DNA from 4 places in the Inediibacterium massiliense genome. Region 4 is predicted to be linked to each of the others. Evidence: riboswitches for the same ligand, from Rfam matches in the RefSeq annotation. Region 4 holds a riboswitch; each other region holds the start of a gene.

Evidence for each region. A riboswitch is a leader RNA that binds a small molecule or an ion and turns the genes downstream of it on or off. The one in region 4 is predicted to bind S-adenosylmethionine.
Region 1: another riboswitch for S-adenosylmethionine. It lies ahead of BN2409_RS11375 (phenylacetate--CoA ligase family protein); the one in region 4 lies ahead of metF (methylenetetrahydrofolate reductase [NAD(P)H]).
Region 2: another riboswitch for S-adenosylmethionine. It lies ahead of BN2409_RS07190 (Na+/H+ antiporter NhaC family protein); the one in region 4 lies ahead of metF (methylenetetrahydrofolate reductase [NAD(P)H]).
Region 3: another riboswitch for S-adenosylmethionine. It lies ahead of BN2409_RS06850 (methionine ABC transporter ATP-binding protein); the one in region 4 lies ahead of metF (methylenetetrahydrofolate reductase [NAD(P)H]).

What each region holds. Positions count from the first base shown of each region.
Region 1 is NZ_LN876587.1:595,477-601,422, forward strand. It holds gene BN2409_RS11370 (GNAT family N-acetyltransferase) at 212-721, shown strand; SAM riboswitch class I at 835-953, shown strand; SAM riboswitch class I at 1,041-1,158, shown strand; gene BN2409_RS11375 (phenylacetate--CoA ligase family protein) at 1,263-2,570, shown strand; gene BN2409_RS11380 (pyridoxal phosphate-dependent aminotransferase) at 2,582-3,754, shown strand; gene BN2409_RS11385 (2-oxoacid:acceptor oxidoreductase family protein) at 3,751-4,302, shown strand; gene BN2409_RS11390 (4Fe-4S binding protein) at 4,295-4,597, shown strand; gene BN2409_RS11395 (transketolase C-terminal domain-containing protein) at 4,594-5,787, shown strand; gene BN2409_RS11400 (thiamine pyrophosphate-dependent enzyme) at 5,777-5,946, shown strand, end outside.
Region 2 is NZ_LN876586.1:719,914-725,859, reverse strand. It holds gene BN2409_RS07200 (DUF1576 domain-containing protein) at 1-896, opposite strand, end outside; gene BN2409_RS07195 (M3 family oligoendopeptidase) at 1,444-3,111, opposite strand; gene BN2409_RS07190 (Na+/H+ antiporter NhaC family protein) at 3,154-4,473, opposite strand; SAM riboswitch class I at 4,539-4,640, opposite strand; gene trmB (tRNA (guanosine(46)-N7)-methyltransferase TrmB) at 4,701-5,351, opposite strand; gene sdaAB (L-serine ammonia-lyase, iron-sulfur-dependent subunit beta) at 5,666-5,946, shown strand, end outside.
Region 3 is NZ_LN876586.1:649,719-655,664, forward strand. It holds gene BN2409_RS06835 (YhcN/YlaJ family sporulation lipoprotein) at 149-721, shown strand; gene BN2409_RS06840 (MetQ/NlpA family ABC transporter substrate-binding protein) at 760-1,581, opposite strand; gene BN2409_RS06845 (methionine ABC transporter permease) at 1,594-2,244, opposite strand; gene BN2409_RS06850 (methionine ABC transporter ATP-binding protein) at 2,241-3,233, opposite strand; SAM riboswitch class I at 3,355-3,463, opposite strand; gene BN2409_RS06855 (YerC/YecD family TrpR-related protein) at 3,622-3,924, shown strand; gene BN2409_RS06860 (DnaJ C-terminal domain-containing protein) at 4,114-5,019, shown strand; gene uvsE (UV DNA damage repair endonuclease UvsE) at 5,256-5,946, shown strand, end outside.
Region 4 is NZ_LN876587.1:1,254,072-1,260,017, reverse strand. It holds one part of gene BN2409_RS16995 (IS3 family transposase) at 1-801, opposite strand, end outside; one part of gene BN2409_RS16995 (IS3 family transposase) at 801-1,062, opposite strand; gene BN2409_RS17360 (hypothetical protein) at 1,192-1,404, shown strand; gene BN2409_RS14605 (Rpn family recombination-promoting nuclease/putative transposase) at 1,555-2,382, shown strand; SAM riboswitch class I at 2,511-2,612, shown strand; gene metF (methylenetetrahydrofolate reductase [NAD(P)H]) at 2,717-3,610, shown strand; gene BN2409_RS14595 (vitamin B12 dependent-methionine synthase activation domain-containing protein) at 3,626-4,294, shown strand; gene BN2409_RS14590 (homocysteine S-methyltransferase family protein) at 4,284-5,946, shown strand, end outside.

The DNA of each region.
Region 1 (5,946 bases), 660 kb from region 4:
TAGTTAATATTATGAAGAAAAGAGAAGGAAAGAACCCCTTTTGATGGGTATGCTTATATAAACATCAGTAACTCATTTAAAAGCATAAATATTCAATTTGATTGAAATTGCTTACTTTGATATAATCTTCATGGTTTGGTTTGAAAACCTATTATAGACACGAAAAGGTGTTTATAACAGGTTTTTTTAGTTTAAGGAGGACTTTTTAATCATGAATAATCATTACATAAAATTACGAAGAGAAGTTTTTAAATCAGATGCATGGAAAATTGTGGATTGGCTAAAGGACCATGAAGTAACTCAATATTTAAATGAAAAACATAATGTAAATCAAAGTATTCAGCAGATGATTCATAGAATTAATATGCCTATTCTTACTCATTTATTTAATCAAAATGGAAGCTTTTTTATGATTACCAAAGATGAAAAAGAACCTATAGGATTTTTAAGACTTGTACCTAAAAAGGAAAATGTAGAAATAGTAGTAGTTATTGGAGAGCGAAAAGAATGGGGAAAAGGTTTAGGTACAAATGCAATTTTTGAAGGGCTTAAACAAGCATTTTTCAATTGGAGAGCAAAGGAAGTAATAGCAAAAATTAATTTTAAAAACAAACGATCCAGAAAAGCTTTTAAAAAAGTAGGTTTTACACAAGATAAAGAATTACTAAAAGAAATTCAATATTCTATTTCTATGGATGAATTTTTACAGTTTGTATCCTAATGAGATATTTTATGCATAGGAAAAATTTGTACTTTTTTCAAAAATAGTATTGACGTAATTAAGTACTTTTGTTATAATTCCATTAATCTTAAGTTTCGAAACTAAATAGTATACTCTTATCAAGAGAGGTGGAGGGACTGGCCCAATGAAGCCCAGCAACAACTTAGACTATAAGAGATCTAAGAAATGTGCTAAATCCTGCAGAATGTGATTTCATTCTGATAGATAAGAGGAGGAAGTATATATATTGAGTCCTCTTCTGATATCAGAAGAGGACTTTTGTTGTTGATGCATCGACAAAATAAATTAAATAATAAAATTCTTATCAAGAGAGGCGGAGGGACTGGCCCAATGAAGCCCAGCAACAACTTAGATTGTAAGAAATCTAAGAAATGTGCTAAATCCTGCAGAATGTGTTTCATTCTGATAGATAAGAAAGTATCTTAAAAAGCTGCTTTCTTATGAAGCAGCTTTTTTTATGGAGTAAAAAATACGCTAAATCAATTTGAAGAATTCAAACAAATACCTAGGAGGTTGTCAAATGGAAGGAAAATACTGGAATGAAGCAATTGAAACTTTAACAAGAGAAGAATTAGAAGATTATCAACTTAAAGAATTAAGAAATGAAATTAAGTTTGCCTATGAAAATTCTCCATATTATAAAGAGTCTTTTGATCAAGTAGGTGTGAAACCTGAGGATTTAAAAACTTTAGACGATTTGAGGAAATTTCCATTTGTAAATAAACAAGTAGAAAGAGAAAGGCAAAAGAAAAAGCCTATTTTAGGGGATATGTGTGCAGTTGATGAAAAAGAGATTGTATTTATGTCTACATCTAGCGGTTCTACTGGAGTTCCTACAGTAAGTCCATTTACGAAGGAAGATTTTGAACAATTCCAAGATATAGAGAGCAGGTTATTTTGGGGAGTAGGTATGAGATCAACGGATCGATATGTCCATGCATTAAATTTCTCCCTTTTTGTTGGGGGACCAGATGTAATAGGAGCACAAAATCTTGGAGCTTTATGTATTTGGGCAGGAACTCTTCCATCTGATAGACTTTTGTTTATTTTAAAAGAGTTTCAACCAACAGCAATTTGGACCACACCTTCTTATGCGTGGTATCTAGGAGAAACGGCCAAAAAACAAGGTATAGATCCAGCAAAAGATTTATCTATTCAAAAAATTATTGTAGCAGGAGAACCAGGAGGCTCTATTGATGTAACAAAAAGTGCAATAGAAAAACTTTGGGGAGCAGATGTTTTTGATTTTTATGGTATTTCAGATATATTTGGAGCTTGTGCAGGAATGTGTGAAGCAAAAGATGGACTCCATTTGGCTGAAGACCAAATTTTATTGGAAGTATTAGATCCTATAACATTAAATCCTGTAGCCGATGGAGAAAGAGGCGAGATGGTACTTACTACTCTTAAAAAGAAAGCAAGACCTATGATTCGTTTTAGAACAGGAGATATTGTGACATATACGTCTAAACCATGTATATGCGGAAGAACTCATAAAAGAATTCATGTAGTAGGAAGATTAGATGATATGTTTATTGCAGCAGGGGTGAATGTTTTTCCAAGTGATATTGAATTTATTGTAAGAAATGATAAAGATACTACAGGAGAATATAGGATCTTTGTATTTAATGAAAACCATATTACAAAATTTAGAGTGGAAATTGAAAAATCAAATAGTTCATTGATAGATAAAGAGGAAATTGCTCATAGAATTTCTAATAAAATAAAGGCACATCTTGGTGTTAGACCAAAAGTAGTTGATGTTTTAAGAGAAGGAGAACTTCCAAGGGCAACTCATAAAGCAAAGAGGTTGATTGATGAAAGATAAGGAGTGATTATATGCCTAAAGTAGCAAATCGATTAGAAAAGTTTACAGAATCTATTATCAGAAAAATGACTAGGATTAGTAATGAATATGGAGCTATTAACCTTTCACAGGGATTTCCTGATTTTGACCCTCCAGAGGAATTAAAAAATGAGCTTATAAAAGGAGCATTAGAAGGACCGCACCAATATGAGATTACATGGGGTTCACAACAATTTAGAGAGGCTCTTGCTAAAAAACAATCAAAGCTTATGAGGATAGATATTGATCCTAATACAGATATTGTAGTTACTTGTGGAAGTACAGAAGCTATGATGGTAGCTGTGATGACAGTTTGTAATCCTAATGACAAAGTGATTGTATTTTCTCCATTTTATGAAAATTATGCTGCAGATACAATATTAACGGGTGCCAAGCCTATTTATGTTCCCCTTTGTCCTCCTAATTTTAAATTTCGTAAGGATGAATTAAGAAAGGCTTTTGAAGAAAGACCAAAGGCAATTATTCTTTGTAATCCATCTAATCCTATAGGAAAGGTATTTACAAGAGAAGAGCTTTTATACATAGCAGAACTGGCTGAAGAATTTGATACTTTTGTGATTACAGATGAAGTGTATGAACATATTGTTTTTGAGCCTTATGAGCATATTTATTTTGCAGGACTAAAAGGAATGAAAGACAGAACTTTATCTTGTAGCTCTCTTTCTAAAACTTATTCTATTACAGGATGGAGATTAGGATATATTATAGGTCCATCACAAGTTATTGACGGAGCAAGAAAGATACATGATTTTTTAACCGTTGGTGCAGCGGCACCTCTTCAGAAGGCAGCAGTAGCAGGACTTAGATTTTCAGATGAATATTATATAAATCTTCAAAGGGAGTATACCAAAAAGAGAGATTTATTTTTACAAGGATTAGATGAAGCCGGTTTAAAATATATTCCTCCTCAAGGAGCTTATTATGTGATGGTTGATATTTCTGAATTTGGATTTCAAGATGATCATCAATTTTGTGAATGGATGATCAAAGAAATTGGAGTAGCTGCAGTACCTGGCTCTAGCTTTTTTAAAGAGGAAATTAATGATTATGTACGTTTTCATTTTGCAAAAAAAGAAGAAACATTAAAAGAAGCCATCAAAAGATTAAAAAAATTAAAGGAAAAAGCAAGGAGGACTGTTTCATGATAGAAATCAAGTGGCTAGGTAGAGGAGGACAAGGAGCATTTACAGCTGCGAGACTTTTAGGTCTTTCAGCGGCTCTCTTTGAAAATAAATATGCTTTAGCATTTCCTTCCTTTGGACCAGAAAGAAGAGGAGCTCCTGTAGAGGCTTTTACAAAGATAGATGATCAAAAAATTACAGATAGAAGTCAAAGCAATACATGTGACTATTTAATTGTTTTAGATGAAAGTCTTATTCATAAAGATATTTTTAAAGATGTAAAAAAAGATGGCAAGATTTTAATTAATACAGCTCATGTTGAAAAATATCAATTATACAAGGATTATAAAATAAAAGGCATAGATGCAACGGGTATAGCATTAAAAGTTTTAAAAAGACCTATTACCAATACAGCCATGTTAGGTGCGTTGATAGGGATAAGTGAAATCATATCTTTAAAAGCTGGCATAGAAGGATTTAAAAAAGGTCTTTCACCTTCAATATTAGATAAAAATATTGAGGTTTTACAAAGAGCTTTTGATTGTATAAAGGGAGGGAAAAGAATTGAATAGACCAATAATAAAAAAGTTTCATCCACCAAAGCATATTAAAGATTATCCTATTGGAACAAGTTTTCAAGCAGGTCATTTAGTGGAAAAAAATGCAGGATGGAGAACTATAAAGCCAGTGATAGACTATGAAAAATGTGTAAAGTGTATGATATGTTATCTTTATTGTCCTGAAGGAACCATATTTAAAGAAAATGAAAAAATTCAAATAGATTATGATTTTTGCAAAGGGTGTGGCATTTGTGCAAAGGAATGTAAGGCTGGATCTATCCAGATGGTAAGGGAGGAGAGAAAATGAAGAAGGAGAGAGTATTTGTTTCAGGAAATGAAGCAGTAGCTATAGGAGTAAAATTAGCAAAGCCCCATGTGGTTTCTGCCTATCCTATTACCCCACAAACAATAGTAGTGGAAAGATTATCTGAGATGGTAGAGAAAAAGGAATTAAAATGTGAGTATTTGCATGTAGAATCAGAACACTCAGCATTGTCTGCATGTATTGGAGCCAGTGCTGTAGGAGCAAGAACCTTTACAGCAACGTCTTCTCAAGGACTTTTATATATGGCAGAATGCCTTCATTATGCTAGTGGAGGAAGACTTCCAATTGTAATGATGAATGCAAATCGTTCCTTAGCTCTTCCATGGAGCATATATGGGGATCAAAGAGATTCCCTTTCTCTTTTAGATAGCGGATGGATACAAGTATATGTAGAAGATGCTCAGGAAAGCTTGGATATGATTTTGCAAGCTTATGCCATTGCAGAAGATGAAAGAGTTCTTACTCCTATTATGATAAATTTAGATGGATTTGTACTTACTCATACCTATGAATCTGTTGAGGTTCCCAGTGATGAAGATGTACAAAAATTTTTACCCAAATTTGAACCTTCTTATCCCATGAGCTTAAAAAATCCTAAAAATTTGTTTTTTAGTTCAACTCCCAAAGATAATATGGAATTTAAATACCAGCAACATATGGCGTTAGTCAATGCAGTAGATGTAGTTGATGAAGTAGATGAAAAGTTTTACCAAGTATTTGGAAGAAAATATGGAGGGATGATAGAAACATATCTATGTGAAGATGCAGAAGTTGTTTTAGTAACTCTAGGAAGCATTACAGGTACAGCTAAAGTAGTGGTGGATGAACTGAGAAAAAGTGGAGAAAAGGTTGGACTTTTAAAAATAAGATTTGTAAGACCATTTCCAGAAAAGGAGATTATAGAAATTGCAAAGAAAACAAAAGTTTTTGGAGTTTTGGAAAAAGATATTTCCTTTGGATATGAAGGAACGGTTTATACAAATTTTAATTCTACATTGGCCAAGTTAGAAAAAAGTCCAAAGGCTTATAATTTCATAGGAGGATTGGGAGGAAGGAATATTTCTAAAGAAGATATAGACAAAATTTTTAAAGAGTTAAAAGAGACATTACGTGGAAAAAAATTAAAAAAAGTTAATTTTATAAATTTGGGGGTGAATACGGATGAGCATTAAATTATTAGATGAAAAGGAGTATTTTTATGGACATAAAGCATGTGCAGGATGTGGAGGAAGTCTTGCTGTAAGAACAGTTTTAAAGGTTTTAGGTCAAAAGAGTTTTGCAGTTTTACCAGCAGGCTGTATGTCAGCAGTTGGATTTATTTATCCTCAGCT
Region 2 (5,946 bases), on a different contig from region 4:
TATACAGTTGATAGTAACCCATTTATACCCATATTGATAAGTGTAGGAGGAAACCCTTCTAATAACATAAAATCTGTAATCAATCTTCCTTCATATTGCATAATGTGTTTGACTCTTTTAAAAGATTTATCATTAAAATAAAAACCAATAAAAATCATAGATGTAAACATAAAAAATAAAAATATAGATAAAATTTGATTGTTTCCTGTAGTCCAAATAAATTGAATATTAGGTGAAAATCCATAGGACTTAAATACAGACACAAATATGGTTCCAATCATTCCTGCTGTAAAACCTATATTATATAAATTAAATCCTTGATGAACTTTCATCATATAAGCAGATAACGGTGGTAAAATAAATCCTATACTTAATCCAACAAGACTTCCAATAACAATTCTTATATAGATAGAAAACTGAGTATAAAAAAATATTTCTGTAACCATAGGTCCCATAGCGGTACCAAATAAAGCTACATATATATATTTTGAAAATTTATCCTTTTGTACTTTTGAATATAAATAAACCCCTAGTACAATAAACCATACATTAAATAAATTTTTCCCAAAAAAACTAAAGCCTTCAATTAAAAACAAAGCAGCCATAGTAGCTCCACTAAAATAAATCTTTAAATAATACAATAACCCCAAAAAAATAAGAGTTAATAATCCTGCATTCACAAAAGCGGCTCCCATTCCTCCTACTCCTATATAATCTGTAATTAAAGCATCTGGTTGTACAATAATACGATACATTCCATATAAAATCTTTTTTGGAGCATCTACTAAAAATCCAAATATAATTAAAGATATAGCATACCCACCTGTAATGAGATACCTATTTTGATTACTTACTTTATGTGTTTTGAGAATAGATTCTGATTTGTCAAACTTCATAAGATACACATCCCTCCCCTTTATCCATATAATTTTTATTCTTTTTCTTATTATATACCTCTATAACAGCTAATTTAATCTATATATTTCGATATTAACAGATTATATCTATCTTTTAAAGCTTTTCTTCTTTGTACCATAAATTGCTTCCTTTTTTCTTTATTATTTAAATTTATTCTCTTTAATTTTTTAAATTCATATAAAATATATTCTTATATTCATATATATTTTTTATATATGAATATAGTTTATTCCATTTATGTAAAACTATTTACATACAGTATGATATCGTAAGAAACTAAAAAACCACCCATAAGGTGGTCAGAATGTTGACAAAGTATATTGTAACAAAGTCATAGAAATTAGGAACATTTATTGAGAATTTATGAAAATATAGAATAAGTAAGAAAATGCTTAGCATTACACTGTTTGAGCATAGCGAGTTTGTAATGCTATTTTCGATCGTTTCTTTATATTTTCCAAATTTGAAAATCAGTGACGTTTTTTATGACTTTGTCTACAAACTTATCCACCCATAAGGTGGTTTTTAATTTTGTTTTTGTATTTCCTGTACCATATTTTTGATACAATCCTCTTCAAATGGAGATTTTATTTTTCCTATATTCACAAGCTCTAAAAAAGATTTGCTTCCTCCTGTTTTACATACATTCATATAGTTTTTCCATGTACTTTGAAAATCTTTTTTAGCTTGCATAAAAAATTGCAATGCACAAATTCCTGCCAATATATAATCAATATAATAAAATGGGTTTTTAAAAATATGTCCTTGTTGATGCCAATAACCGCCTCTTTTTAAATACTCATTTTCTCCATAATTTCTATAAGGAATATATTCATTTTCTAATTTTGCCCATAGATCTTTTCTATCTTTTATAGACATATTTGGGTTTTCATAAATATGATGTTGAAACTCATCTACTAATGCCCCATAAGGAATAAAGTGTAAAAACTCCCTTAAATGAACTTGTCTATATTGATCTGCATTTTCAAAAAAATGATCCATATAAGGATATGTGAAAAATTCCATACTCATAGCATGAATTTCACAAGCATCTAAAGTTGGAAAGTTGTATTCAGAAATGAGATAATCTTTACTTAAATACATTTGAAGAGCATGGCCTGCCTCATGAGTAAGTACATCTATATCATCTGCTGTCCCATTAAAATTTGCAAAAATAAAAGGCGTTTTATATTGTTTGATATAAGTACAAAATCCAGCTGGAGATTTCCCACTTTTACTCAATACATCTAATAAATTATTTTTAATCATATGTTCAAAAAAGTATTTTGTCTCCTCTGATAAGTCTTCATACATTTTTAGTCCCTTATGTAAAATTTCATTTGGATTTAATTCTAATTTTGCATTTCCTTTTTTGAAATAAATGAGTTCATCATAATAATAAAGTTCATTTAAATTTAATTTTTTTCTTTGTTCTTCTCTTAATTTTAAGCTTAAAGGAACAATATATTTTTTAATATTCTCCCTTAAATTTTTAATCATCTCTTGATTATAATCTATTCTAATCATACGATCATATCCTAATTGTACAAAATTTTTATATCCTATTTTTTTAGCCATTTGATCTCTTACTTTTACCAATTCATCATAGATTTCATCAAAGTGCTTTTCATTTTTCATAAAAAAATCATATTTTTTATCTACAGCTTTCTTTCTTATATTTCTATCTATATCCATTTGAAATAATCTCATTTGAGGAAGAGTATGATATTTTCCTTGAAAATATATTTTTGCTGAAGACAATAGAGTTGTATACTCACTCATGAGATTATTTTCAATATTTAAATCTTTTAAAATCAGAAAAGATACTACATTCTTTTTCATGTGAGCAATTTTAAAAAGCTGACTTCCCCATTTCTTTTCTAAATCATTTTTATATTTGGATTTTGTCAAAGCTTTATAATACTGTGAAATTAAATTTTCATAAATAGGAGTATATTGATCAAAAAAATTTTGTTCCTCTTTATAAAAAGAATCCTTCGTATCTATACAGTGACGAATATAAACAATAGTTTTCATACTTTCAAATTCATTTCTTAATAAATTGATCTCCTGTAATAATTGATCCTCTTCCTCAAAACTTTGTCCATCACAAAATTTTTGTAGTAGATGATTAAATTTTTCTTCATAATTTTTTATATCTGGTCTTTCATACTCAAATCCACTAAATTTCATTTTTTCACCTTCCTAGTACAAAACCCCAATCTTAGATTGGGGCTATTTTTCAAAACTTAAATCTTTTATAGAAGCTTCTTTAGGTCTTGGAATTCCAAATACAATTGCAAGTATTACACAAATCCCCATTAAATAAGGATAATATAAATATTTCATAATAGATATAGATGATATTCCTGCTACACTAGCTGCAACTAAAAGTTGAGCTCCATAAGGAATCATTCCTTGGCAAAAGCAGGAGAAGGTATCTAGTAAGCTCGCTGATCTCTTAGGATCAATATCATATCGATCTGCAATATCCTTTGCAATAGGTCCTGCCATTACAATAGCAATGGTATTATTAGCAGTACAAACATCTACAATTCCTACTAAAAGAGCGATTCCAAACTCTGCTCCTTTTTTTCCCTTGATTCTACTTGTAATAAATTCAAGTAGGAAATCTATTCCACCATTATATTTAATAACTTCTACCATACCTCCAATTAAAATAGATATGATCACAATCTCTGACATACCCATAATCCCTTTTCCTATAGCTTGCACAAATCCCCATATATCAAAGGCATGCGTGTATATACCAACTACTCCTGCAAATAATGTTCCGCCTACTAAAACAATCATTACATTAACTCCTAATAAAGCTCCTATTAAAACTGTTAAATAAGTCAATACCTTTAATAAACTATATTCATAATTTCCATCTAATACCATATTTCCTACATTTTTAGATGCAAATAAAATTGCTGTGACCATTGCAGCAGGTATAACAATCGCAAAATTCATCTTAAATTTATCTCTCATTTGACATCCTTGTGTTCTTGCAGCAGCAATTGTTGTATCAGAAATCATAGAAAGATTATCTCCAAACATAGCTCCACTAACAACTGCTCCTAATGCAAGTCCCATAGGAATTCCAGTCTTTTGTGCAATTCCAACAGCCATAGGAGCAAGTGCTACAATAGTTCCTACTGAAGTCCCTACAGATAATGAAATAAAACATCCTATTACAAAAACTCCTGCGATTAATATATTTCCCGGCAATATACTAAGACCTAAATTTACAGTTGAATCTACTGCTCCCATCTCTTTTGCTACTTGAGCAAATCCTCCTGCTAAAATAAAAATGATACACATTAAAATAATATTTGTATTTCCTGCTCCTTTACAAAATACTTCTACTTTTTCATGAATGCTAGTCTTTCTATTCATTGCAACAGCTACAATACTTGCTCCCAAAAAGGCCACACTCACAGGCATTTTATAAAAATCCCCTACAACAATAGATGTTGCTAGATACATTACTAGGAATACACCTAGTGGAATCAAAGCCCATGGATTTCCTTTTTTTTGATTTTTATTCATTATTATTCCTCCTAATTTTAATAAATAAAAAACCTCTTGCAGATAATGCAAGAAGTTATCTTCCATTCTTATCTGTCAGGTAATACCTGATGGAATTAGCACCACAGAATTAAATTCTAGGTTGCTGGGTTTCATAGGGCCAGTCCCTCCACCTCTCTGGATAAGATACTATTTAATTTTTATACTGTAAGTATTATATGAAAGTTTTATAATAAAGTCAATAGAATTTAGATATTGTTATTATTTACTATTTTTCCTTCACATCTATAAATCTTAAGACCTTGATTCATAAATTTATCTTCGTATTCTGTTGTAACATTCTCTATATCACTTTCTTTTAAATCTAATGATATATTTTTTAAATACAGTCCCTCATTACTAAACTCATTTAGTGAAAACTCAAATAGTTTTTCATTATCTGTTTTAAAATGAACTTCGCCTGTTTCTTCTAATATATTTTTATACATCTTTAAGAAATTATGATGAGTTAATCTTCTTTTAGCCCATCTCTTTTTAGGCCAAGGATCACAAAAGTTAATAAATAATCTTTGTACTTCGTTTTTATCAAAATACTCCTCTATTTTTTTTACATCTCCCCATATAAAAAGAATGTTTTTAAGATCTAATTCATATGCTTTTTCCACAGCTTTTAACAAAACTTCTTCTTTCATTTCCATTCCTATAAAATTTATATTTGGATGTTTCAAAGCCAAAGTAGTCAAGAACTTTCCTCTTCCCATCCCTAATTCTAAATAAATAGGATTTTCATTTTGAAATTCTTCATTCCATTTTCCTTTATATAAACAAGGATCTTGTATCACATAAGTAGTATAACTAAGTAGTTTCTCATCTGCTCCTTTTTTCTTTCTTCTTCTCATATTATTCTCCTTCTTGAATTGATCCATCATATTTAGTAACTTAAAATAGTTTATGAATATTTTATCATACTTTGAAAATTTTTTTTATTTTTATGGGTATTTTATATTATTTTGTAATGTATACATAATTGAAAATAATATACAAAAAATAGGAGTATGCTATAATAAAATTAAATATAAATACATTGAATATTATGAAACAGGGTATCTATTTATATATACGATTTACATAGAACTCAATTTAAATTTTTCAACAAATTTTCAAAATTTTTATTAAAATCTTAATCTTATACTCATACTAAGGAGTGAGAATAATGAAAAATTACAGTATCTTTGATATTATGGGACCTATTATGGTTGGACCATCTAGTTCTCATACTGCTGGTGCTGCAAGGCTTGCCAAAACTTCTCGAATTATTTCTGGAGGGAATATTGAAAAAGTAAAATTTTTACTTCATGGATCTTTTGCAAAAACATATAAAGGACACGGAACTGATAAAGCATTAGTAGCAGGAATCTTACTTTTAGACCCTTGGGATGAAAGGCTTCGAAATTCTTTTGAATTAGCAAAAGAACAAGGTATTTCTTTTGAATT
Region 3 (5,946 bases), on a different contig from region 4:
ATAGTTTGAAGCTCTGTAGAAGAGCTTTATTTTTTTGCAAAATATAACTTTTTGTAAATAACAAATTTTACAAGGTGTAAAGAATGAAAAAACTCAAAAAATAGTTATATACCCCAAATATGAATTGAAAAGAGGAAGGAGAAAAAATATGAAATTTCATAAAAAAACAAGTATGCTTGTAATAAGCTCATTGATTCTAAGTATATTGATTGGTGGTTGTACACCAGCGAGAAAGCCTGTTGTACCAAATCCAACTCCAAATCCAGCACCTAATGTTCCGCCAGCAGTAAATAGAGAAAGAGATTCTGACACCATTGATCAATATGAAAATAATACTCCTATGAATCCAAATACAACTCCTGTGAATCCAAATACAACTACTATGGATCGAAATAGAAAGATGGAAAATGATGTAGAGAATGGTATAAATAAAATAACAGGAGTAAGTAATGCAACAGTACTCATCAACAATAATACTGCATATGTAGGGGTAGATTTAGCAGCAAATATAGAGAGTGCAAAAACAAATGCTAAAAAAGATGAGATTATAAAGAAAGTAAAAGATATGGAACCTGCTATCAACACTGTTTATGTTTCTACAGATGTAGATGTGGTAGGAAGATTTAGAAATTATGCAAGAGATGTAAGAAATGGAAAGCCTATTTCTGGATTCATTGATGAAATTGAAGAAATGTTCAGAAGACCGGTTCCTAGAAGCTAAAGTTATAACAAAAGGTGATCTTAGATCACCTTTTGTTTTTAGAATACAGGAATGATTGCTCCCTTGTAATTTTCTTCTATGAATTTTTTTACTTCTTCTGATTGAAGAGCTTTCATAAGCTTTTGAATTTTTTCAGAGTCTTTATCTTCAGATCGAACAGCAATAATATTTGCATATGGAGATTCTTCTCCTTCTATGATGATTGCATCTTTTTTAGGATCTAAATTTCCTTCTAAAGCGAAGTTTGTATTGATAACACTTGCATCTACATCATCTAGTGTTCTAGGAAGCTGTGCAGCTTCAATAGGTTTAAATTGTAAGTTCTTTGGATTTTTTTCAATATCTTTTTCAGTAGCTTCTAAACCTGCATTAGGTTTTAGTTTAATAATATTTTTTGCATCTAATAAAATCAAAGCTCTACCGCCGTTAGTAGGGTCATTAGGAATACTAACAATTGATCCATCCTTTAATTCATCAATAGATTTAATTTTTTTAGAATATAAACCAAGAGGTTCGATATGAACTTTTCCCACACTTACAAGATCAAGATTTCTTTCTTTAGCAAATGTATCTAAGTAAGGTTTATGTTGAAAGAAATTGGCATCAATTTCTTTATCTGCTAGAGCAAGGTTTGGGGATACATAATCTGTAAATTCAATAATTTCAAGATCAATACCTTTTTTTTCTAATTGTGGTTTTACAACTTTTGTAAGAATATCAGCATGAGGGTTTGGACTAGCACCTATTCTTAATTTTACTAATTCATTTTTACTTTCCTCAACATTTCCTTCTTTAGAGCATCCTGCAAAAATTAAAGATAAAGACAATACACATACAAGTAATAAAGCAATTTTTTTCATTTTTTATTCCTCCTATTTTTTATTTATAATTTGTGAAATTTTATTTCCTGTACTTTGAATGATTTGTACTAAAATAATCAATAGAATAACAGTTGCAATCATTACATCTTTTTGAAAACGCTGGAATCCATATCTTACTGCTAAATCCCCAAGACCACCTCCTCCAACTACACCAGCCATAGCAGAATATCCTATTACATTAATGATAGTAATGGTAATTCCAAGTACTAAAGAAGACATAGATTCTGGAAGTAAAATTCTTAATATAATTTGAAGAGGGGTTGCACCCATAGATATAGCAGCTTCTATAACTCCCCAATCAACTTCTTTGATACTTGATTCTACAACTCTTGCAAAGAAAGGTACAGCAGCTATAATAAGTGGAACAATAGCAGCATTTGTACCAATAGTTGTTCCTACTACAAATCTTGTAAAAGGAATAATAAAGATCATCAAAATAATAAATGGTAGTGACCGTAAAATATTAATTAAGTAAGAAAGTGCATGATTAAGCCAAGAGTTTGGTAAAATATGATTTTCATCTGTTACAACCAAGATGATTCCTAAAGGAAGACCTAATAAAATTGTAAAAAATACAGAAACAAATACCATATATAAAGTTTCTAATAAAGACGGAGTAAGAAGTTCTATCCATTCACTCATTGTTTGATCACCTCAACTTTCACATGATTTTTTTCAAAGTATTTAACAATATCTAAAAGCTTATGGCAATCAATATCCATTTGAATTGTAAGCTTTCCGATGGGTTGGTTTTGAATATATTCTATTTTACCAGATAAAATATTTACATCTACATCAAAATCTCTTGTAATTTGAGAAATAAGAGGCTGAGTAGCACTACCATGTGTAAATGAAAGATGAAGAACTTTTCCTTTGATAAAGGATTTTGGAAGATTTTCATCTTGTTCTATAAAATTTTTGGTAATTGAGTGTTGTGGTTTAGAGAATATGTCGATAGTAGCTCCTTCTTCTGCTATAGTTCCTCCTTCTAAGATAGCCACTCTATTACAAATTTCTTTGATTACTTCCATCTCATGAGTGATAATGACAATAGTAAGATTGAGCCTGTCATTAATACTTTGTAATAGATTTAAAATTTGTTTTGTAGTTTTAGGATCAAGTGCAGATGTAGCTTCGTCGCAAAGTAATACATCTGGATCATTTGCAAGAGCTCTAGCAATACCCACTCTTTGTTTTTGCCCTCCACTTAATTGAGAAGGATAAACATAAGCTTTATCGGATAGCTCTACGAGTTCTAATAAATGATTTACCTTTTCTTTGATAACTTTTTCGGGTGTACTTACAAGTCTTAAAGGAAAGGCAATATTTTCAAAAACAGTTTTGCTGTGTAAAAGATTGAAATTTTGAAAAATCATTCCTATCTTTTTTCTTGCTTTTCTAAGATCTTCATTTTTTAAATGAACAAGATTGATTTTATTGACCCATATATCACCTGATGTAGGTTCTTCTAATCTATTGATGCATCGAATCAAAGATGATTTTCCAGCACCACTTAAGCCTATAATTCCGTAAATATCTCCCTTTTTTATATCTAAATTGATATCTTTTAAAGCAACTACTTTATTTCTTCCTTTTGTATAAACTTTAGATAAATTTTTAATATGAATCATAACTTCACCCCTTTATAACTATACAGTACTAAACTGAAAAGATTATAAAATAAACTCTTCTATGGAAAGAGAAATTAAAAAAACCTCTTTCACGAGAAAGAGGTACTAAACAGTATCCTTTCTCTCATCTACCGATATAAATATATCGTAGGAATTGGCACCGTTGCTTATTGATATAAGCCGGTTGCCGGGTTTCATAGGGCCAGTCCCTCCACCTCTCTGGATAAGAGATATCCGTTTTATTTAATTTTATCCTTTGATTAATATTGAGTATAATGATTTTTTTGAATAATGTCAATACTTTTTCAAGAAATATTTTTAAATGAAAAAGGATATGGTAGTTATGTATAGAATATAACTATAAAAAGAAGAGTTTTGGGGTGATGAAATGGGTTATGAGTCAAAATTAAAAAGTAGTTTTGTAGATGAATTATTTGAAGCTATCCTTTTACTAGAAAATACAGAAGAGTGTTATAGATTTTTTGAAGATATATGTACTATTAAAGAAATACAAGCTTTATCTCAAAGATTAAAGGTTGCAAAATTGTTAAGAGAAAAAAAGACATACAATGAGATTGAGGAAATTACAGGAGCTAGTACTGCAACCATTAGTCGAATTAATAGATGTCTGACTTATGGAGCCGATGGATATAATATTATACTAGATCGATTAAAAGAGCAAAAAAAGTAATCTTATATAAGATTACTTTTTTAGTCTTTTTAGGACATGAGCAATTCCGGTAGGAATATGCGAATTTTTTGATAAAATATTGATTTTTGTATATACTTTATCTATTATTAAAAACAAAGAAGGTCAATAATTATAATAAAAAATCTATTATAAATAGTAGCTTAGAATATAGTCTTAGGAGGATGAAATATGGAGTACAAAGATTATTATCAAATATTAGGAGTAGAAAAAGAAGCATCACAAGGAGAAATAAAAAGTACCTATAGAAAGCTCGCTAAAAAATATCATCCTGACGCCAATCCCAATAACAAAGAAGCAGAGGAGAAATTCAAATCTATCAATGAAGCTTATGAAGTTTTAGGAGATGAAGAGAAAAGAAAAAAATATGATCAATTTGGAAGTGGATATAATTTTGAGCATGGTTCCAATTTTGATCCATCACAGTTTGGTTTTGGAGGATTCGCGTCCAGTAATAGAGGAGATTTCAGTGACTTTTTCAATACTATTTTTGGTGGTGGAAATGTTCATATGGATAATTTGTTTGGGGGATTTAGTCAAAGAGGTTGTGGCGGCTGCTCATCAAAAGGACAAGATGTGGAAACTAAAATAGATATTACACTAGAAGATGCTTATTGTGGAATTACAAAAAATATTTCTATCAAAATGGGTTCTCAGAAAAAAAGTGTTTCTGTAAAAGTTCCGTCGGGAATTTTACCTGGAAAGAAAATTAAGTTAAAAGGTCAGGGAAAAAATGGAGGGGATTTGTATTTAAAGGTTCATATAATAGAGTCTAAAGATTTTGAATTAAAAGGATTAGATCTTTATACAACTATTGATCTTACACCTTGGGGGGCAGCTTTTGGAGAAGAGGTTATAGTACCTACGCTTACAGGAAAAATAAAAGTAAAGATTCCTGCAAATATGCAACCAGATGGAAAAATAAAAATTTCTAAAAAGGGATATAAGGATCTAAAAGGAAATATGGGAGATTTATATATAAAGATACGTATTGTAAATCCACCTATTTTAACGAAAGAAGAGATAGAGTTATATAATAGATTAAGAGAAGTTTCTTCATTTCAACCAAGAGGTTAATATGAATAAATAAGCCTATTGATAGAAAAAACATCTATGAATAGGCTTTATTTATATTGGAATGAAAAGTTTTTTCATGAATAATTGATTGAATAATGGTATTTATTTCTAACATAGATACAATAATAGAAACAAAGAGTATTGGTTTTTAAAATGAAATATAATATGTTTATTGATTTGAAGATATATTATGGGGTATAAAAATAAGGGAATTTTTATAGAAAAGAAGTGAGAATATGATAAAAAACATAGGTTATGCTTGTATTAATACTCATCTAAAGCCTAGGGGATTTAAGGAATGTAGGATTGCCTCTGTTTATAAATATGGAATAGATTATTTAAAAAAAAAAAAAGCAATGATGAATAATTTAAGTTTAACAAAAGATATTTTAAAATGGAATATAGAACATGATATATATCTGTATAGAGTAACGAGTACTCTTTTACCATTAGTAACGCATAAAGATTTATTAAAAGATTTTTCGTGGAGATGGCAGCAGGATGATAACATTTTAGAAGGATTAGAGGAAATCAAAAAAATAGTTATAAAAGAAAATATTCGCCTTTCTATGCATCCAGATCAATTTACTGTTTTAAATAGTCCAAAAGAGGAAGTAGTACATAATAGTATCATTCATTTAAGATATCATCAAGAGGTTTTAACAAAAATGGGAGGTGCAGATTTAATTATTCATACAGGTGGGGTTTATGGAGAGAAGGAAGCTTCTATAGATAGATTTATAAAAAATTATGAAAACTTAGACAAGGAATTGAAAAAAACATTAAGACTGGAAAATGATGATAAGTCCTATACCATCCAAGATGTTTTAAAAATTTATAAAAAAATAAATATTCCTGTTGTATTAGATATTCATCATCATCATTGTCATCAAAAAGATCCCCATGTACCTATAGATGAAATTATAT
Region 4 (5,946 bases):
CATAGTCATTAACAGCTTCATTGAGAAGCTGATCAGTATCAAAACGATATTGTTTAATAAGTTCATTTTTAAATGTATTATAAAATCGTTCCATAACTGCATTATCATAAGGACAACCAGCTTTGCTCATGCTTTGTGTGACACCCTTAGATTCACAGAATTTTACGAATTCTTTTGAAGCAAACTGCGCTCCTTGATCACTATGCAAAATTAAATTATTTTTGATTAGGTTATTTTTTAATGCTATTTTCAACGTATCTATAGCTAAATTTGAATCAATCCATTTACTGTTCAACGTTGCAACTACACTTCTGTCATACAGATCTATGATGCTACAATTATAACGTTTCTGACCATTGCTTAATGTAAGATAGGTAAAATCAGTACACCACTTTTCATTTCGCTTGGAAGCAGTAACATCTTGATTTAAGAGATTTTTAAAAGTTTTATGAATACTTCCTTTTATATATTTTTGTTTCTTTTTCATAATTATAGCTTTTAAATTTAGCTCTTTCCTATACTTATAAATCGTGGGATAACTGCATGATACATTACTTAATTTAAGTAAATCTGCTATCATGCGATAACCTACAGTACCATTTTTACTATGATAAATTGTCTCAATTAATTCTTTTAATTGAGCTTTGTGTTTAAAATATTTTTGTTTTCTCTTTTTAAGATAATTGTAATAGGCATTAGGGGATAATTTAAATTTGGATAATAGCCATCGTAAACCGAATTCATTGCAGTATTTTTTTATGAATTCATAAATTTTTAATCGATTTCTTTCGCGAAGAATGCAGCCGCCTTTTTTAGAAAACGATTCTCCTTTTCAAGTTCTTCCAGCTGTTTACGCAGCTTTTGAATTTCAATATAAGAATCTGTTTCTTCTTTTAAATCAGTATTTGTCTTGCATTCTTCACGGTGCTTGTTTAACCAATATCTCAATGTACCATTCCCTAAATTATATTCTTCAGTTAAGCTTTTTACAGTCCGACCTTCTTCAAGATAAAGACGTAATACTTTCTTTTGTAATTCTGGGTCATATTTTTTATTCGCCATTTTGCAACTCCTTTTCTATGTTTGAATTATAACATCAAACTAGCGTTAGGTGTTACAACTTTAGTATAGCAGGACACTCATTGTTGGGAACAGAATAGTAAACCATATATTATTAAAACATATGTTAATTTGAATGAAATTGATGATAGTACCTTTGAGGGAGGATATGATTTTAAGTGTACAAAAAGTAGAATTGAGTATTTTATTTTAAAAATTTTAAATTTTATTATGTTTCGCCAGTTTGATAATGTTGTTCTGAATGATAACCCAATGGTATTTTTAGTTGATGGAATATCCTTACCTTCAGATAGAATAGTAAAAATGATAGATTTAACATGTTAATACAACTTCCCATTATCCATATACTTACTATATCTACCATAGAGATTCAGAGAATATACAAACATTAATTTGAGAGGCTTTTTATGTATTATAAAAAAGCCTCTTTTGTGGTATTCTTAATATAAGAAAAGTATCTATAGGAGAGTGATTATGATGTGTAGAATCAATCCTAAAGTAGATTTGGCATTTAAAAAATTATTTGGTAGTGAAGAAAATAAAGATCTATTGATTTCATTTATCAATTCAATATTGATAGATGAACAAATTGAGGATATAACTATAAAAAATCCATACAATGTATCTAATTATATTAATGGAAAAATGTCTATATTAGATATCAAAGCTGTAGATGAAAAAGGAAAGTGGTATGATATAGAAATTCAAGTAGCTCCTCAAAGCTTTTATGATAAAAGAGCATTGTATTATTGGGCAAAGGTATATACAGACCAATTGTTAGAAAAAGGAAGATATGGAGCGCTCAATAAAACAATAGGAATCAATATATTAGATTTTGATTACTTAGAGGGAAAAGAATATCATAATATGTATAAGCTTTTAAACCTACGAACAGGAAAAGAATTTTCAGATTTACTAGAATTACACTTTATTGAACTCAAAAAATTTGATAAAGAATTAAAAGATTTAAAAACAGGATTAGATAGATGGGTTACATTTTTAAATCATGCTTATGAATATAGTAAAAATAAAATTCCTAAAGAATTAGAACAAGATTCAAGTATTAAAAAAGCTATAGAAGTATTAGATGTAATGTATCTAGATGAAGATGAAAGAAGCTTGTATGAAAATAATCTAAAAGCATTTATAGATAAACAGGAAGAACTAGATACAGCAAGGCAAGAAGGAGAATATATAAAAGCAATAGAAATAGCAAAAAATTTATTAGATGTTTTGGATATAGATACTATATCAATTAAAACTGGCTTAACAAAAGAAGAAATATTAAAACTAAAAAATTAAAATAGTTATATGTATTTATAAGCATTAGGTAGATCTTAAGTTGTTTTATCTAAAAATTATATTGACAGATTTACAAAACTTATATATAATCATATTCAATAAATTTAAAATAAAATATCAATTGAATACTCTTATCAAGAGAAGTGGAGGGAACGGGCCCATTGAAGCTTCAGCAACCAGCATTATGCTAGGTGCTAAATCCTGCAGAACGTTGTTCTGAAAGATGAGAAAAGGTGTATATTATGCTCATAGAGCGATATTAGGTAAAGACCTCTTCATCTTAGAAGAGGTTTTTTTGTTTATAAATTTAATTTTATTATGAGGAGGAGTTTTTATGTACATAAAAGATATTTTTACAAAGAAAAAACCAGTTATTTCGTTTGAAATATTTCCACCAAAACCATCGGCTTCGATTCAAACCATCTATAATACAATTGATGCTTTGGCACCTCTACGACCTGATTATATTAGTGTGACTTATGGAGCAGGGGGAAGTACAAGTAAAAAAACTGTTGAAATTGCATCTATGATCAAAAATACATATGATATAGAAGCTTTGGCACATCTTACTGGTATTACATCTAATAAAAAAGAAATTAATAATATATTAGAAGAATTAAATGAAAATAATATTGAAAATGTATTGGCTCTAAGAGGAGATTTGCCACAAGATCCTGAATTTAAATTGTCAGAAGAACTAGATTTTAAATATGCTTCTGATTTGATAAAACATATCAAGATCAATCAAAAATTTTGCATAGGAGGAGCTTGCTATCCAGAAGGACATATGGATACAACAAAAGAAAAAGATTTGTTCAATCTAGGTAAAAAAGTAGATGCTGGAGTGGATTTTCTTATTTCTCAATTGTTTTTAGATAATCATTTTTTCTACGAATTTAAAGAAAAAACTATAAAAAGAAATATCGATATTCCTATACAAGCTGGGATTATGCCAGTGATTAATAAAAATCAGATTCGTCGTATTATATCTTTGTGTGGTGCGTATATTCCTAAAAAGTTTTTAAAAGTTATAGACAAATATGAAAACAATCCTGAAGCATTAAAGGATGCAGGTATTGCCTATGCTACAGATCAAATTATAGATTTATTATCTTCAGGAGTAGATGGCATACATATTTATACTATGAATAATCCGGAAGTAGCAAAAAGAATTGTATCAAACATTAGCTCTATTATATATGCTCTCAATAAAAAGCATGCAGTGTAAGGGAGATGAACGAAATTGTATATTCATAAAGATGAAGTACTACGGTATTTAGGATATAGGCATCAAAATATAGATGAAAATTTAGATAGATTGATTGATACATGTATAGAGGAAACAAAACAATGTGTACAATGTAAATATGTAATAAAAGTTTTTGATATAGAAAAAGGTGATGAACATATTGAAATATTAGGGAGTAGGCTTATCTTTAAAGGAAAAGATATTATAAATCATCTAGAGGATTCAAGTACTTGTGCCATTATGGCTGTAACTCTTGGGAATCATATAGAAAATAAAATCAAATTATATGAAAAAACAAATTTAACAAAAGCTGTTATTTTAGATGCTTGTGCCACTACAGCTGTAGAAAGTCTTTGCGATGAGGTACAAAAGGAAATAAAAAAGCAAGCAAATAGCAGAAATTTAGGAATTACCCATAGATATAGTCCAGGGTATGGAGACTTTTCGATAGATATACAGCCTATGATTTTAGATACCTTAGAAGCATATAAAAAAATTGGTCTTACTTGTACGAAAGAAAAGATTTTAATTCCTAGAAAATCTGTAACAGCTATTATTGGCTTTAAAGACAATAATATTACCACAAAGCACTCAAGTTGTAAGGAATGTAGTAAATATAGAGATTGTACATTTAAAAGAGAGGAGAATTTTTGTGGCAATTAAAGATCTACTAAAAACAACAAGATTATTTTTTGACGGTGCTATGGGTACACAATTGCAAAAAAGAGGACTATGTGCAGGAGATATACCTGAAATTTATAATTTTACTCATTCAGAGATTATTACAGAAATTCATAAAAAATATCTTCAAGCAGGTGCAGATATCATAACAACCAACACCTTTGGAGCTAATGAACTAAAGCTTGAAAAAACTGGATATACAGTAGAGGATGTGATTACAAAAGCAGTAAGTGTAGCAAAGGATTCTATAAAAGATGTGAAAGATAAGTATATTGCATTAGATATAGGTCCTATTGGTCAGCTATTGACACCTATCGGAACACTAAGCTTTGATAGGGCATATGAGATTTTTAAAAGACAAGTAAAGGCAGGGGCCAAAGCAGGATGTGACTTGATTTTGATTGAAACCTTATCTGATATTTATGAAGCAAAGGCTGCTGTTCTTGCTGCAAAGGAAAATAGTGATTTACCTATATTTTGTACTATGACTTATGATGATACAGGAAGAACATTTACTGGAACGGATCCTCTTACAATGGTTATGGTCCTCGAGGGATTAGGGGTAGATGCTTTAGGAGTAAACTGTTCTTTTGGACCAAAGGAAATATTGCCTATTGTTGAAGAAATTGTAAAATATACATCTATTCCAATTATGGTACAGCCTAATGCAGGGCTTCCAAAAGTAGATAGAGATAAAACTGTATATGATATTGATCCTTGTGAATTTGCTTTTTATGCAAAAAAAATTGCAGAAAACGGAGTAAATATTATAGGTGGATGTTGTGGTACGGATGAACTTTTTATCAAAGCTATGATAGAAGTAGTAAAGCCTGTTCCTTTTGTCATACCAGATAAAAAGCATATAACAGCAGTTTGTTCTGCTAATCAGACAGTTGTATTAGGAAATGAAGTAAAGATTATAGGGGAGAGAATAAATCCTACAGGAAATAAAAAGTTAAAAGAAGCATTAAGAAATCATCATATGGATTATGTATTAAATGAAGCTATTCTTCAAATGGAAGCAGGTGCAGACGTATTAGATGTAAATGTGGGACTTCCAGAAATTGATGAACAAAAAACAATGACTCATTTAATTAAAGAGATACAATCTATTATTCATATTCCTCTTCAAATAGATAGTACAAATAAGGAAGTAATAGAAGCTGCTGCTAGAATCTATAATGGAAAACCCATTATCAATTCAGTAAATGGAAAAGAACAGGTCATGAAGGAAATATTTCCTATTGTCAAAAAATATGGAGCTTGTGTCATTGGTCTCACGCTAGACGAAGAAGGAATTCCCAAAAAGGCAGAAGAGAGAGTAAAAATTGCACAAAAAATTATTCGTACCGCTCAAGATTATGGAATACCTAAAGAAAATATTATGATTGATTGTTTGGTACTAACAGCGAGTGCACAACAATCTGAAGTGATGGAAACCATTAAAGCTGTAGGGATGGTCAAAGAAAAATACAATGTAAAGACTTCTTTAGGGGTAAGTAATGTATCCTTTGGATTACCAGATAGACAGTTACTCAATCAAACCTTTTTAGCTATGGGACTGACACAGGGGCTAGATGCACCTATTCTAAATCCTTTGGACCAAGGGATGATCAATACCATCCATGCATTTA